Regions from separate parts of the Streptomyces sp. NPDC033966 genome, predicted to be linked through region 1. Evidence: riboswitches for the same ligand, from Rfam matches in the RefSeq annotation. Region 1 holds a riboswitch; the other holds the start of a gene.

Region 1 (5,142 bases):
GACGGCCGTGGCGGCCGGGTTCGGCATGCTGCGCCTGGCCGGCGCGCCCTCGCTGGGCTGGCTGGACGTCAAGACCTCCAGCGGCGTCGAGGTGCCCGCCATCGAGGCGGCCGTCGACGAGGAGCTCGCGCGGTTCGCCGCCGAGGGCCCGACGGCCGAGGAGATGGAGCGCGCGCAGGCGCAGCTGGAGCGCGAGTGGCTGGACCGGCTCGGCACCGTGGCCGGCCGCGCCGACGAACTGTGCCGTTTCGCGGTGCTCTTCGGCGACCCCCAGCTCGCCCTGACCGCCGTCCAGCGGGTGCTGGACGTCACCGCCGAGGAGGTGCAGGCCGTGGCCGCGGCCAGGCTGCGCCCCGACAACCGCGCGGTGCTGGTCTACGAGCCGCTGGCCGGCGCCGAGGCCCACGAGACCGAGCAGCACGACGAGAACGAGGGGGCGGAGCAGTGAGCGACACCGCAGCCGTCACGATGACCTTCCACCCGCGGCCGCAGGCCGGCGAGGCGAAGCCGTGGGCCTTCCCGGCCCCGGAGCGCTCCACGCTCCCCAACGGCCTGACCCTGCTGCGCTGCCACCGCCCGGGCCAGCAGGTGGTGGCGGTCGAGGTCAACCTCGCGGCCCCGCTGGACGCCGAGCCCGAGGGCCTCGACGGGGTGGCCACCATCATGGCCCGCGCCCTGTCGGAGGGCACCGACAAGCACTCCGCCGAGGAGTTCGCCGCCGAGCTGGAGCGCTGCGGCGCCACCCTCGACGCCCACGCCGACCACCCCGGCCTGCGGGTCTCCCTGGAGGTCCCGGCCTCCCGGCTGTCCAAGGCGCTTGCCCTGCTCGCCGAGGCCCTGAGCGCGCCCGCCTTCGCCGACAGCGAGGTCGACCGCCTGGTGCGCAACCGGCTCGACGAGATCCCGCACGAGCTGGCCAACCCGCAGCGCCGCGCCGCCAAGGAGCTCTCCAAGGAGCTGTTCCCCGCCGCGCTGCGCGTGTCCCGCCCCCGCCAGGGCACCGAGGAGACGGTCGCGCGGATCGACTCCGGGGCCGTACGCGCCTTCTACGAGGCCCACGTACGGCCCTCCACCACCACCGCGGTGGTCGTCGGCGACCTGACCGGCATTGACCTGGACGTCCTGCTGGCGGACACCCTGGGCGCCTGGACCGGCAACACCGCCGCGCCCCGCCCGGTCCAGCCGGTGACGGCCGACGACACGGGCCGCGTGGTCATCGTGGACCGGCCGGGCGCCGTCCAGACGCAGCTGCTGATCGGCCGGATCGGACCGGACCGGCACGACATCGTCTGGGCCCCGCAGGTGCTCGGCACGTACTGCCTCGGCGGCACCCTCACCTCCCGCCTGGACAAGGTGCTGCGCGAGGAGAAGGGCTACACCTACGGCGTCCGCGCCTTCGGGCAGGTGCTGCGCTCGACCGCCGACGGCAAGGGCGCCTCGATGCTCGCCATCAGCGGTTCGGTGGACACCCCCAACACGGGTCCGGCGCTGGAGGACCTGTGGAAGGTGCTGCGGACCCTTGCGGAGGGCGGACTGACCGACGCCGAGCGGGATGTGGCGGTGCAGAACCTGGTGGGCGTAGCCCCGCTGAAGTTCGAGACGGCCGCCTCGGTCGCCGGCACGCTCGCCGACCAGGTGGAGCAGGAGCTGCCGGACGACTACCAGGCGCGGCTGTACGCGCGGCTGGCCGAAACCGGTACGGCGGAGGCCACTTCGGCCGTCGTGAACGCCTTCCCGGTGGACCGTCTGGTCACCGTCCTGGTGGGCGACGCCGCGCAGATCGAGGAGCCCGTCCTGGCCCTCGGGATCGGTGAGGTCACCGTCGTCTCCAACTGAGCGGCGCGAGGCCCGGGACGGGCCGGGATCCGGCCCGTGACAAGGGGGCTCCGGTGGAACATCCACCGGAGCCCCCTTTGTCCGTTTGGTGGCGTGGTTGCAGGTATGCGGTGTGGCGTACGCAACAAAAGCGCTCGTCTGTTTGGCGATTGACTGATGATCCGCCTAGCGTCGGCCGTGCTGTTCGTCAGTTTGTACCCGCCGCATCCGCGGCACCGGACAGCGATCGCCGAGTCCCCGTCAGGCGCGAGCCTGGGGAGCCGGGGACCCACATGTGTCCCTGGGGTGAATCGGACCCCCTCGCAAGAGGAGGCCCGTAGGAGACCTTCCTGCTCCGAACCCGTCAGCTAACCCGGTAGGCGAGAGGGAAGGAAAGGATCACCCCCTTCATGGCGTTTGGCAGTCGTGCCGCCGGTTCTGGTAAGCACCGTGGTTCCAGCCGTCTGAGCCGCAAGACCGCCGGCTACGCCGGCATCGCCGCCCTCGCCACCACGGGCGTGGTCGGCACCCTGGCCGCTCCGGCCTTCGCGGCGGACAACAGCAGCGGCCCGTCCATGGAGGACACCGGTCAGAACGCGATCGTCGTCGCCGACGGTCTGCAGGACGACATCGAGGTCCAGGCCGCGACCCAGCAGAGCGCCGCCGAGGCCGTCGCCGCGCAGGCGCAGGCCGAGGCCGAGGCGAAGACGCGGGCCGCCGAGGCCAAGCGCACCGCCGAGGCCGCCGAGGCCAAGGAGAAGGCCGAGCGCGAGGCCGCCGAGAAGGCCGCCAAGGAAGAGGCCCGCAAGCGCCTCAACACCTTCGTCGCCCCGGTCGACGGCTCGTACGTCAGCACCCAGTACGGCGCGGGCGGCGGCATGTGGTCCTCCGGCAGCCACACGGGCATCGACTTCCACGCCGACGAGGGCAGCATCGTCCACGCCGTGGGCGCGGGCACCATCGTCGAGGCCGGCTGGGGCGGCGCCTACGGCAACAACGTCGTGATCCGCCACAACGACGGCACCTACACCCAGTACGGGCACCTGCTCTCGCTCAGCGTCTCCGTCGGCGAGACGGTCGGCGCCGGCCAGCAGATCGGCCTGTCGGGCTCCACCGGCAACTCCAGCGGCCCGCACCTGCACTTCGAGGCCCGCACCGGTGCCACGTACGGCACGGACATCAACCCGCTGACGTACCTGCGCAACCACGGCGTGGGCATCTGACCCGCACCCGCACAGCGCGCTTCACCGAGGAAGGCCCCGGCTCACAGAGCCGGGGCCTTCCTCGTTTTATCCTTCATATTTCCGCCCCCGCTCGGAAAATTGCCGCGTGTTGCAATAGAGTCGCAGTACGGCCACGATAAACCGAACCGAAACCAGCGGAGGTCCGGCCTTGCGTATTCCGGCGCACGCGGTGTGCACAGCGATTCGCGACGATATCGTCTCCGGATTCTTCGGGCCGGGCAGCCGGCTGACCGAGGAGGTGCTCGCCCGCCGTTACGGGGTCTCGCGCGTCCCGGTCCGCGAGGCGCTGCGCACCCTGGAGTCCGAGGGCTTCGTCACCACGCGGCGGCACGCGGGCGCCTGCGTGGCCGAGCCGACCGAACAGGAGGCCGCCGACCTCCTGGAGCTGCGGATGCTGCTGGAGCCGCTCGCCGCCTCCCGGGCCGCCCGCCGGCGCACCGACGGCCACCTGAAGGTGCTGCGCGGACTGGTCAGGCTGGGCCGGGAGCGGGCCGGGCGGGCCCAGGGGGAGGACCTGCGCTCCCTGGGGAGCTGGTTCCACGAGACGCTGGCCCAGGCCTCGGCCAGTCCGGGGCTGATCGCCCTGCTGACCCAGACCCGGCACAAGATCGCCTGGATGTACGCGGTCGAGGCCCCCGTGCGGCCCGCGGAGTGCTGGGCCGAGCACGCCGCGATCGTGGACGCCGTCGCGCGCGGGGACGCGGAGCGGGCCAGGTCCCTGACCGCGCTGCACGCGCAGCGGACGGCCGGGGCGCACCGGCCGAGGGTGAGGAATCCGCAACCTGCCGTAAACACGGCGAGCGCTCCGAATTAACAGATCCCGTATACAACGGAGGAATATCCGGGCGCTCCCGGGCGCCGGTGGAATTCGCGTCCCGCCTTCACGCGTCCGCTTTTGTGTGTCCGCTTTTGTGCGTCCGTTTTCATGCGTCCGCTTCTGCGCGCCCGTGGCTCGATTCCGGCGCGCATCATTCGCAGATTCCCCGAAGGGGAAACGCGGAAGCCGCGGCCCCCGGGGTGGTGGGGACCGCGGCTTCCGGGCTACCGGACCCGAAGGGTCAGACGGTCTCGGGGAGCTCCTCGAGGCCCTCGGCGACCAGCTTCGCGAGGCGGTCGAGCGCGGCGTCCGCGCCCTCGGCGTCGGAAGTCAGGACGATCTCCTCGCCGCCCTGGGCGCCCAGACCCAGGACCGCCAGCATCGACGCGGCGTTGACGGGGTCGCCGCCGGCCTTCGCGATGGTCACCGGGACTCCGGAGGCGGTCGTCGCCCGGACGAAGATCGAGGCGGGACGAGCGTGCAGGCCCTCGGCCCAGCCGACGTTGACGCGGCGCTCTGCCATGGTGATGCCCTTCAGGTTCTACGGGTTGTCTAGACCAGTCTCTCACGCCGCCCGGAATGCTCGGACCGACCTTCGGCCCGCATCCACCGCCGTTCGACCCTCCCCAGCTTGCACTGGTTCGCACCGGTGCGCCGCATTCGCCGCGCGCTCGCCCAGCGGGCCGCCCACCGCACCCGCACACCTGGCCGGACCGCCCCTTAAGGTGGCCCCATGACCACCGCGTCGGACCCCTCGTACCCGGCCCACTGGGAAGCGGACGTCGTGCTGCGCGACGGCGGCACCGCCCGGATCCGCCCCATCACCACCGAGGACGCGGGCCGCCTGGTCAGCTTCTACGAACAGGTCTCGGACGAGTCGAAGTACTACCGCTTCTTCGCGCCCTACCCCCGCCTCTCCGACCGCGACGTCCGCCGCTTCACGCACCACGACTACGTCGACCGGGTCGGCCTCGCCGCGACCATCGGCGGGGAGTTCATCGGCACGGTCCGCTTCGACCGCATCGGCCCCGACGGACGGCCCGCCTCCGCCCCCGCCGACGAGGCCGAGGTCGCCTTCCTCGTCCAGGACGCCCACCAGGGCCGCGGGGTCGCCTCCGCCCTCCTGGAGCACATCGGCGCGGTGGCCCGGGAACGCGGGATCCGCAGGTTCGCGGCCGAGGTGCTGCCCGCCAACACCAAGATGATCAAGGTGTTCACGGACGTCGGCTACCAGCAGAAGCGCAGCTTCGAGGACGGCTCCGTCCA
Region 2 (5,142 bases), on a different contig from region 1:
CACCGACACCCCGCAGACGATCATCGAGGTGCTGAACTTCCTCAATGACGACCTCCAGGTCGACGAAATGATGATCTCGCCCGCCTACGCCTACGAAAAGGCACCCGACCAGGAACACTTCCTCGGCGTCGAACAGACCCGGGAACTCTTCAGGAAGGCCTTCGCCGGAGGCAACCGGCGCCGCTGGCGGCTCAACCACTCCCCGCTCTTCCTCGACTTCCTCGAAGGCAAGGCCGATTTCCCCTGCACGGCCTGGGCCATTCCCAATTACTCGCTCTTCGGCTGGCAGCGCCCCTGCTACCTGATGAGCGACGGCTACGTGCCCACGTACCGGGAGCTCATCGAGGACACCGACTGGAGCAAGTACGGCCGCGGCAAGGACCCGCGCTGCGCCAACTGCATGGCGCACTGCGGCTACGAGCCCACCGCCGTCCTCGCCACCATGGGCTCCCTCAAGGAATCCCTGCGCGCCGCCCGGGAGACCATGGCGGGCAACCGGGACGCGTCGGCATGACCGGCGGACAGGGAGCGCGGCGGGGCTTCGACCTCGCCGCGCTGCTCGCCGAGCGCGGCGGGGAGCGCTACGAGCTGCACGCCCGCCACCTCAACCACCAGCTGCCCCGCATGCTGCACACCATCGGCTTCGACAAGGTCTACGAGCGGGCCGAGGGCGCCCACTTCTGGGACTCCGAGGGCAACGACTACCTCGACATGCTGGCCGGGTTCGGGGTGATGGGCCTGGGCCGGCACCACCCGGTGGTGCGCCAGGCCCTGCACGACGTCCTGGACGCCCAGCTCGCCGACCTCACCCGCTTCGACTGCCAGCCGCTGCCCGGGCTGCTGGCCGAGAAGCTGCTGTCGTACAGCCCGCACCTCGACCGGGTCTTCTTCGGCAACAGCGGCACCGAAGCGGTGGAGACCGCGCTGAAGTTCGCCCGGTACGCCACCGGGCGCCCCAGGATCCTCTACTGCGACCACGCCTTCCACGGGCTGACCACCGGCTCGCTGTCCGTCAACGGCGAAGGCGGCTTCCGCGACGGGTTCGCCCCGCTGCTCCCCGACACGAAGATCGCCCTCGGGGACCTGGCGGCGCTGGAGCGGGAACTCGCGCGCGGGGACGTGGCCGCCTTCGTGGTCGAGCCGGTCCAGGGCAAGGGGGTGCACGCCGCCCCGCCGGGATTCCTGCGGGCCGCGCAGGAACTGCTGCACCGGCACAAGGCCCTCCTCATCGCCGACGAGGTGCAGACCGGCCTCGGGCGGACGGGTGATTTCTACGCGTACCAGCACGAGCCGGGCGTGGAACCGGACCTGGTGTGCGTGGCCAAGGCCCTCTCCGGCGGGTACGTGCCCGTCGGCGCGACCCTGGGCAAGGACTGGATCTTCCAGAAGGTCTACTCGTCCATGGACCGGGTGCTGGTGCACTCCGCCAGCTTCGGTTCCAACGCCCAGGCCATGGCGGCGGGGCTGGCGGTCCTGTCCGTCATGGAGGACGAACAGGTGGTGGCCAACGCCCGGGCCATGGGCGACCTGCTGCGCGGACGCCTGGCGGCGCTCGTGGACCGGTACGAGCTGCTGCACGAGGTGCGCGGGCGCGGACTGATGATCGGCATCGAGTTCGGGAAGCCCTCCTCCCTGGGGCTGCGCAGCCGGTGGGCGGTGCTCCAGGCGGCCCGCAAGGGTCTGTTCGCCCAGATGGTGGTGGTGCCGCTGCTGAGCCGGCACCGGATCCTCACCCAGGTCTCCGGGGACCACCTGGAGGTCATCAAGCTCATCCCGCCGCTGATCGTGGACGAGGCGGACGTGGAGCGGTTCGTCGGGGCCTTCCAGGAGGTCATGGACGAGGCGCACGGCGGGGGCGGGCTGATGTGGGACTTCGGCCGGACGCTGGTGAAGCAGGCGGTCGGCAGCCGCTGAGGCGCGGCGGTGCCGGAGGGGGCCCGGACGGGCCCCCTCCGGCCGTTCGCGGTCAGCCTTCCAGGAGCCGGTCCCGCAGCCGGTCCAGCGACTCGGGCGCGAGCGCGAGTCCCTCGGCGAGGTAGCGCTCCACGCCGCCCCACTGCTCCTCGATGGTCGCGAAGGCCGCGAGCAGGTACTCCGCGCGGGCGTCGAACAGCGGTGCCAGCAGCTCCATCACTTCGGGGGAGCGGGCCTCGGGCGCGTCGCTGCCCCGGCGCACCCGGTAGCGGTTGTGCGGGACGTTGGACTCCAGGTAGTCCGCCACGATCGCCTCGCGCTCCACGCCCAGCGCGAGCAGGGTCACCGCGACCGACAGCCCGGCCCGGTCCTTCCCGGCGGCGCAGTGCATCAGCGCCGGCACGCTGTCCAGCGTGAGCGCGTGCACGACACGGCTGTGTTCGGCGGTGCGGGTGCGGATGATCGTGCGGTACGAGTCCGTCATGCGGGCGGCGGCCCGGCCCTCGCCCAGGAGGCCGCGGAGCTGGTCGAGCTCGCCGTCGCGGACCATCTTCCAGAATTCCCGGCCGTCGGCCGGATCCGTCAGCGGGATGTTCACGTTGCGCACACCCGGCAATTCGACGTCGGGGCCCTCCAGGGCGTGATCCGCTCCGTTGCGGAAGTCGAAGACGGTGTGCAGCCCCAGCGAGGCGAGGAACTCTGCGTCGGTTTCGGTGGCATGCGCTAGATGTCCGCTTCGAAACAGTCGTCCCGGCCTGACCCTCCGCCCGTCCGTGGTCGGCAACCCGCCCACGTCACGGAAGTTGCGCACTCCGGTCAGCGCCGCACCAGGTCCGGGTCCGGCCGGAAGGGGCTGGGGTATCTGCTGGGTCACGTGTACTCCTCCGCGTGGGTCCGTGGTGTCCGAATTGGACTGGTTGAGAGCAACTTGCCATATGTGGTGGCGAGATCGGGCCGGGCGCCGTGAGCCAGATCATACGGTGACCGTGCGTGCCTGATCGCGAGAACCGAATTGCCTTGTGGGAGCGGTTGTTGATGGTGCGGAATGGACACAGGGTGACCGGAATTCCATTGATCCCCCATATCTGCGAATCCGTCAGAGAATTCGCGGCTTGTTGCCCGGTGCCCCGCTCGATTACCTTCGCGATCGATCCGGGTGGACCGCCTAATCCTGCCGCCGCCCGGGAACCGCACCCGACCATCGCGCGCGGCAGGAGCGGGGGAACCAGGCAGGCCGCTGTTCCGGATCATTTCCGGCCCAGCTAGGGGTGAAGCCGGACCCGTGCTCCGCACGTACGGCCGGACATCTCCAGTCCGAACCCGACAGCTCACCTCGCAGGCGCCGGAGAGGAATTCGACATGCCCGGAAAGGGTAAGCACCGCCGTCCGAAGTCCCGTTCGATATCCCGCGGCTTCGCCGTCGCCGGGACCGGCGGAGCGGCCCTCGCGCTCCCGCTGATGGGTGCCGCAGGCGCCAACGCCGCCCCGGCCGCCGCCCCGGCCAAGTCCGCGCCCGCGCAGAGCACCCAGACCCCGGAGGCCCTCCGCGCCGCGGCCCCCGCCGCCGCGCCCGCGGCCGCCGCGCCCACCGTCTACACGGTCGTGCCGGGCGACTACCTCTCCAAGATCGCCGCCGAGCGCCACCTCGACGGCGGCTGGGAGCAGCTCTACGCCGACAACCGCGAGGCCGTCGGCGCAGACCCGTCCCTCATCCACCCGGGCCTGAAGCTGAACCTCGTCGGCGGCGGCGCGGCCCCCGCCCCGAAGGCTCCTGCGGCCCCGGTCGAGGAATCCTCCACCGAAGCTCCGGCCGCCTCCGAGGGTGCGGGCGGCAAGGCCCGGTCCCCGAAGGGCACCGGCAAGACCACCGCCGGCCAGGCCGCCCGCCCCTCCGGTGGCACGGCCGCCAAGGGCTCCGGCGCCGCAGCCAAGAGCGAGAAGGCCTCCGTGCCCGCCGCGCCCGCCACCGCGTCCGGGTTCACCTCCCCCGTCGGCGGCGGCGTCTCCACCCAGTACCGCACCCCCGGCGCCATGTGGTCCTCCGGCTACCACACCGGCGTCGACTTCATCGCGAGCACCGGCACCACCGTGAAGGCCGTCGGCGCGGGCACCGTGGTCTCCGCAGGCTGGGGCGGCGCGTACGGCAACGAGGTCGTCATCAAGCACGCCGACGGCAAGTACTCCCAGTACGGCCACCTGTCCTCGCTCGCCGTCTCGGTGGGCCAGAGCGTCACCGGCGGCCAGACCATCGGACTCTCCGGCGCGACCGGCAACGTGACCGGCCCGCACCTCCACTTCGAGATCCGTACGGGCCCGTCCTACGGCTCGGACATCGACCCGCTCGCCTACCTCCGCTCCAAGGGCGTGAGCATCTGACGGCACCCGCCGTCGGCACGAGGACACGCGTGGGGCCGGGACCCGAGGGGGGTCCCGGCCCCACGTGTACTTATTCCTTATCCCCCGCGTGGTATAGATCACGGCCCGTCAACCCCTCATTACGTTGGCGTAGGTTGGTTGCCAAGGTGAAGGATGCTGTCCTGTGGCAGCGACGAAGACGACACTGAAGACCATCGGCTCGTACGCGGCGATCGGGGACAGCTTCACCGAGGGCGTGGGGGACCCGGGACCCGGGGATTCTTATCTCGGCTGGGCGGACCGGCTCGCCGTACTCCTGGCCGATCAGCGCGACGAGCACGACTTCCGGTACGCGAATCTGGCCGTGCGGGGCAAAGTACTCGACCAGATCGTGGCCGACCAGGTCCCGAGAGCCAAGGAACTCGCACCCGACCTCGTCACCTTCTGTGCGGGCGGCAACGACATCATCCGCCCCGGCAGCGACCCGGACGACGTCGCGGAGCGGTTCGAGGCGGCCCTGGCCGACCTCAAGACCTCCGTGGGCCTCGTGATGATCACGACCGGCTTCGACACGCGGGGCGTGCCGGTCCTCAAGCACCTGCGGGGCAAGGTGGCGACGTACAACGCCCACGTCCGCGCCATCGCCGACCGCTACGACTGCCCCGTGCTCGACCTCTGGTCCCTCAAGACCGTCCAGGACCGACGGGCCTGGGACGACGACCGGCTCCACCTCTCGCCCGAGGGGCACACCCGCGTCGCGCTGCGCGCCGCGCAGGTCCTCGGCTACGAGGTGCCGGCCGACCCGGACCAGCCCTGGCCGCCCGTCCCGCCGCGCGGCTCGGTGGACGTGACCCGCGACAACATCCAGTGGGC

The links. Region 1 has a riboswitch for cyclic di-AMP ahead of ACZ518_RS22105 (M23 family metallopeptidase). Riboswitches for the same ligand answer to the same signal wherever they lie in the genome.
Region 2: it holds a riboswitch for cyclic di-AMP, as region 1 does, so the genes downstream of both, ACZ518_RS25365 (peptidoglycan DD-metalloendopeptidase family protein) here and ACZ518_RS22105 (M23 family metallopeptidase) in region 1, are expected to answer to the same signal.

What each region holds. Positions count from the first base shown of each region.
Region 1 is NZ_JBVIRQ010000007.1:298,781-303,922, reverse strand. It holds gene ACZ518_RS22115 (M16 family metallopeptidase) at 1-448, shown strand, start outside; gene ACZ518_RS22110 (M16 family metallopeptidase) at 469-1,836, shown strand; cyclic di-AMP (ydaO/yuaA leader) riboswitch at 2,054-2,213, shown strand; gene ACZ518_RS22105 (M23 family metallopeptidase) at 2,226-3,038, shown strand; gene ACZ518_RS22100 (GntR family transcriptional regulator) at 3,208-3,873, shown strand; gene ACZ518_RS22095 (HPr family phosphocarrier protein) at 4,118-4,399, opposite strand; gene ACZ518_RS22090 (bifunctional acetate--CoA ligase family protein/GNAT family N-acetyltransferase) at 4,610-5,142, shown strand, end outside.
Region 2 is NZ_JBVIRQ010000009.1:182,468-187,609, forward strand. It holds gene hpnH (adenosyl-hopene transferase HpnH) at 1-514, shown strand, start outside; gene ACZ518_RS25355 (aspartate aminotransferase family protein) at 511-1,914, shown strand; gene ACZ518_RS25360 (tyrosine-protein phosphatase) at 1,967-2,788, opposite strand; cyclic di-AMP (ydaO/yuaA leader) riboswitch at 3,107-3,269, shown strand; gene ACZ518_RS25365 (peptidoglycan DD-metalloendopeptidase family protein) at 3,274-4,290, shown strand; gene ACZ518_RS25370 (SGNH/GDSL hydrolase family protein) at 4,454-5,142, shown strand, end outside.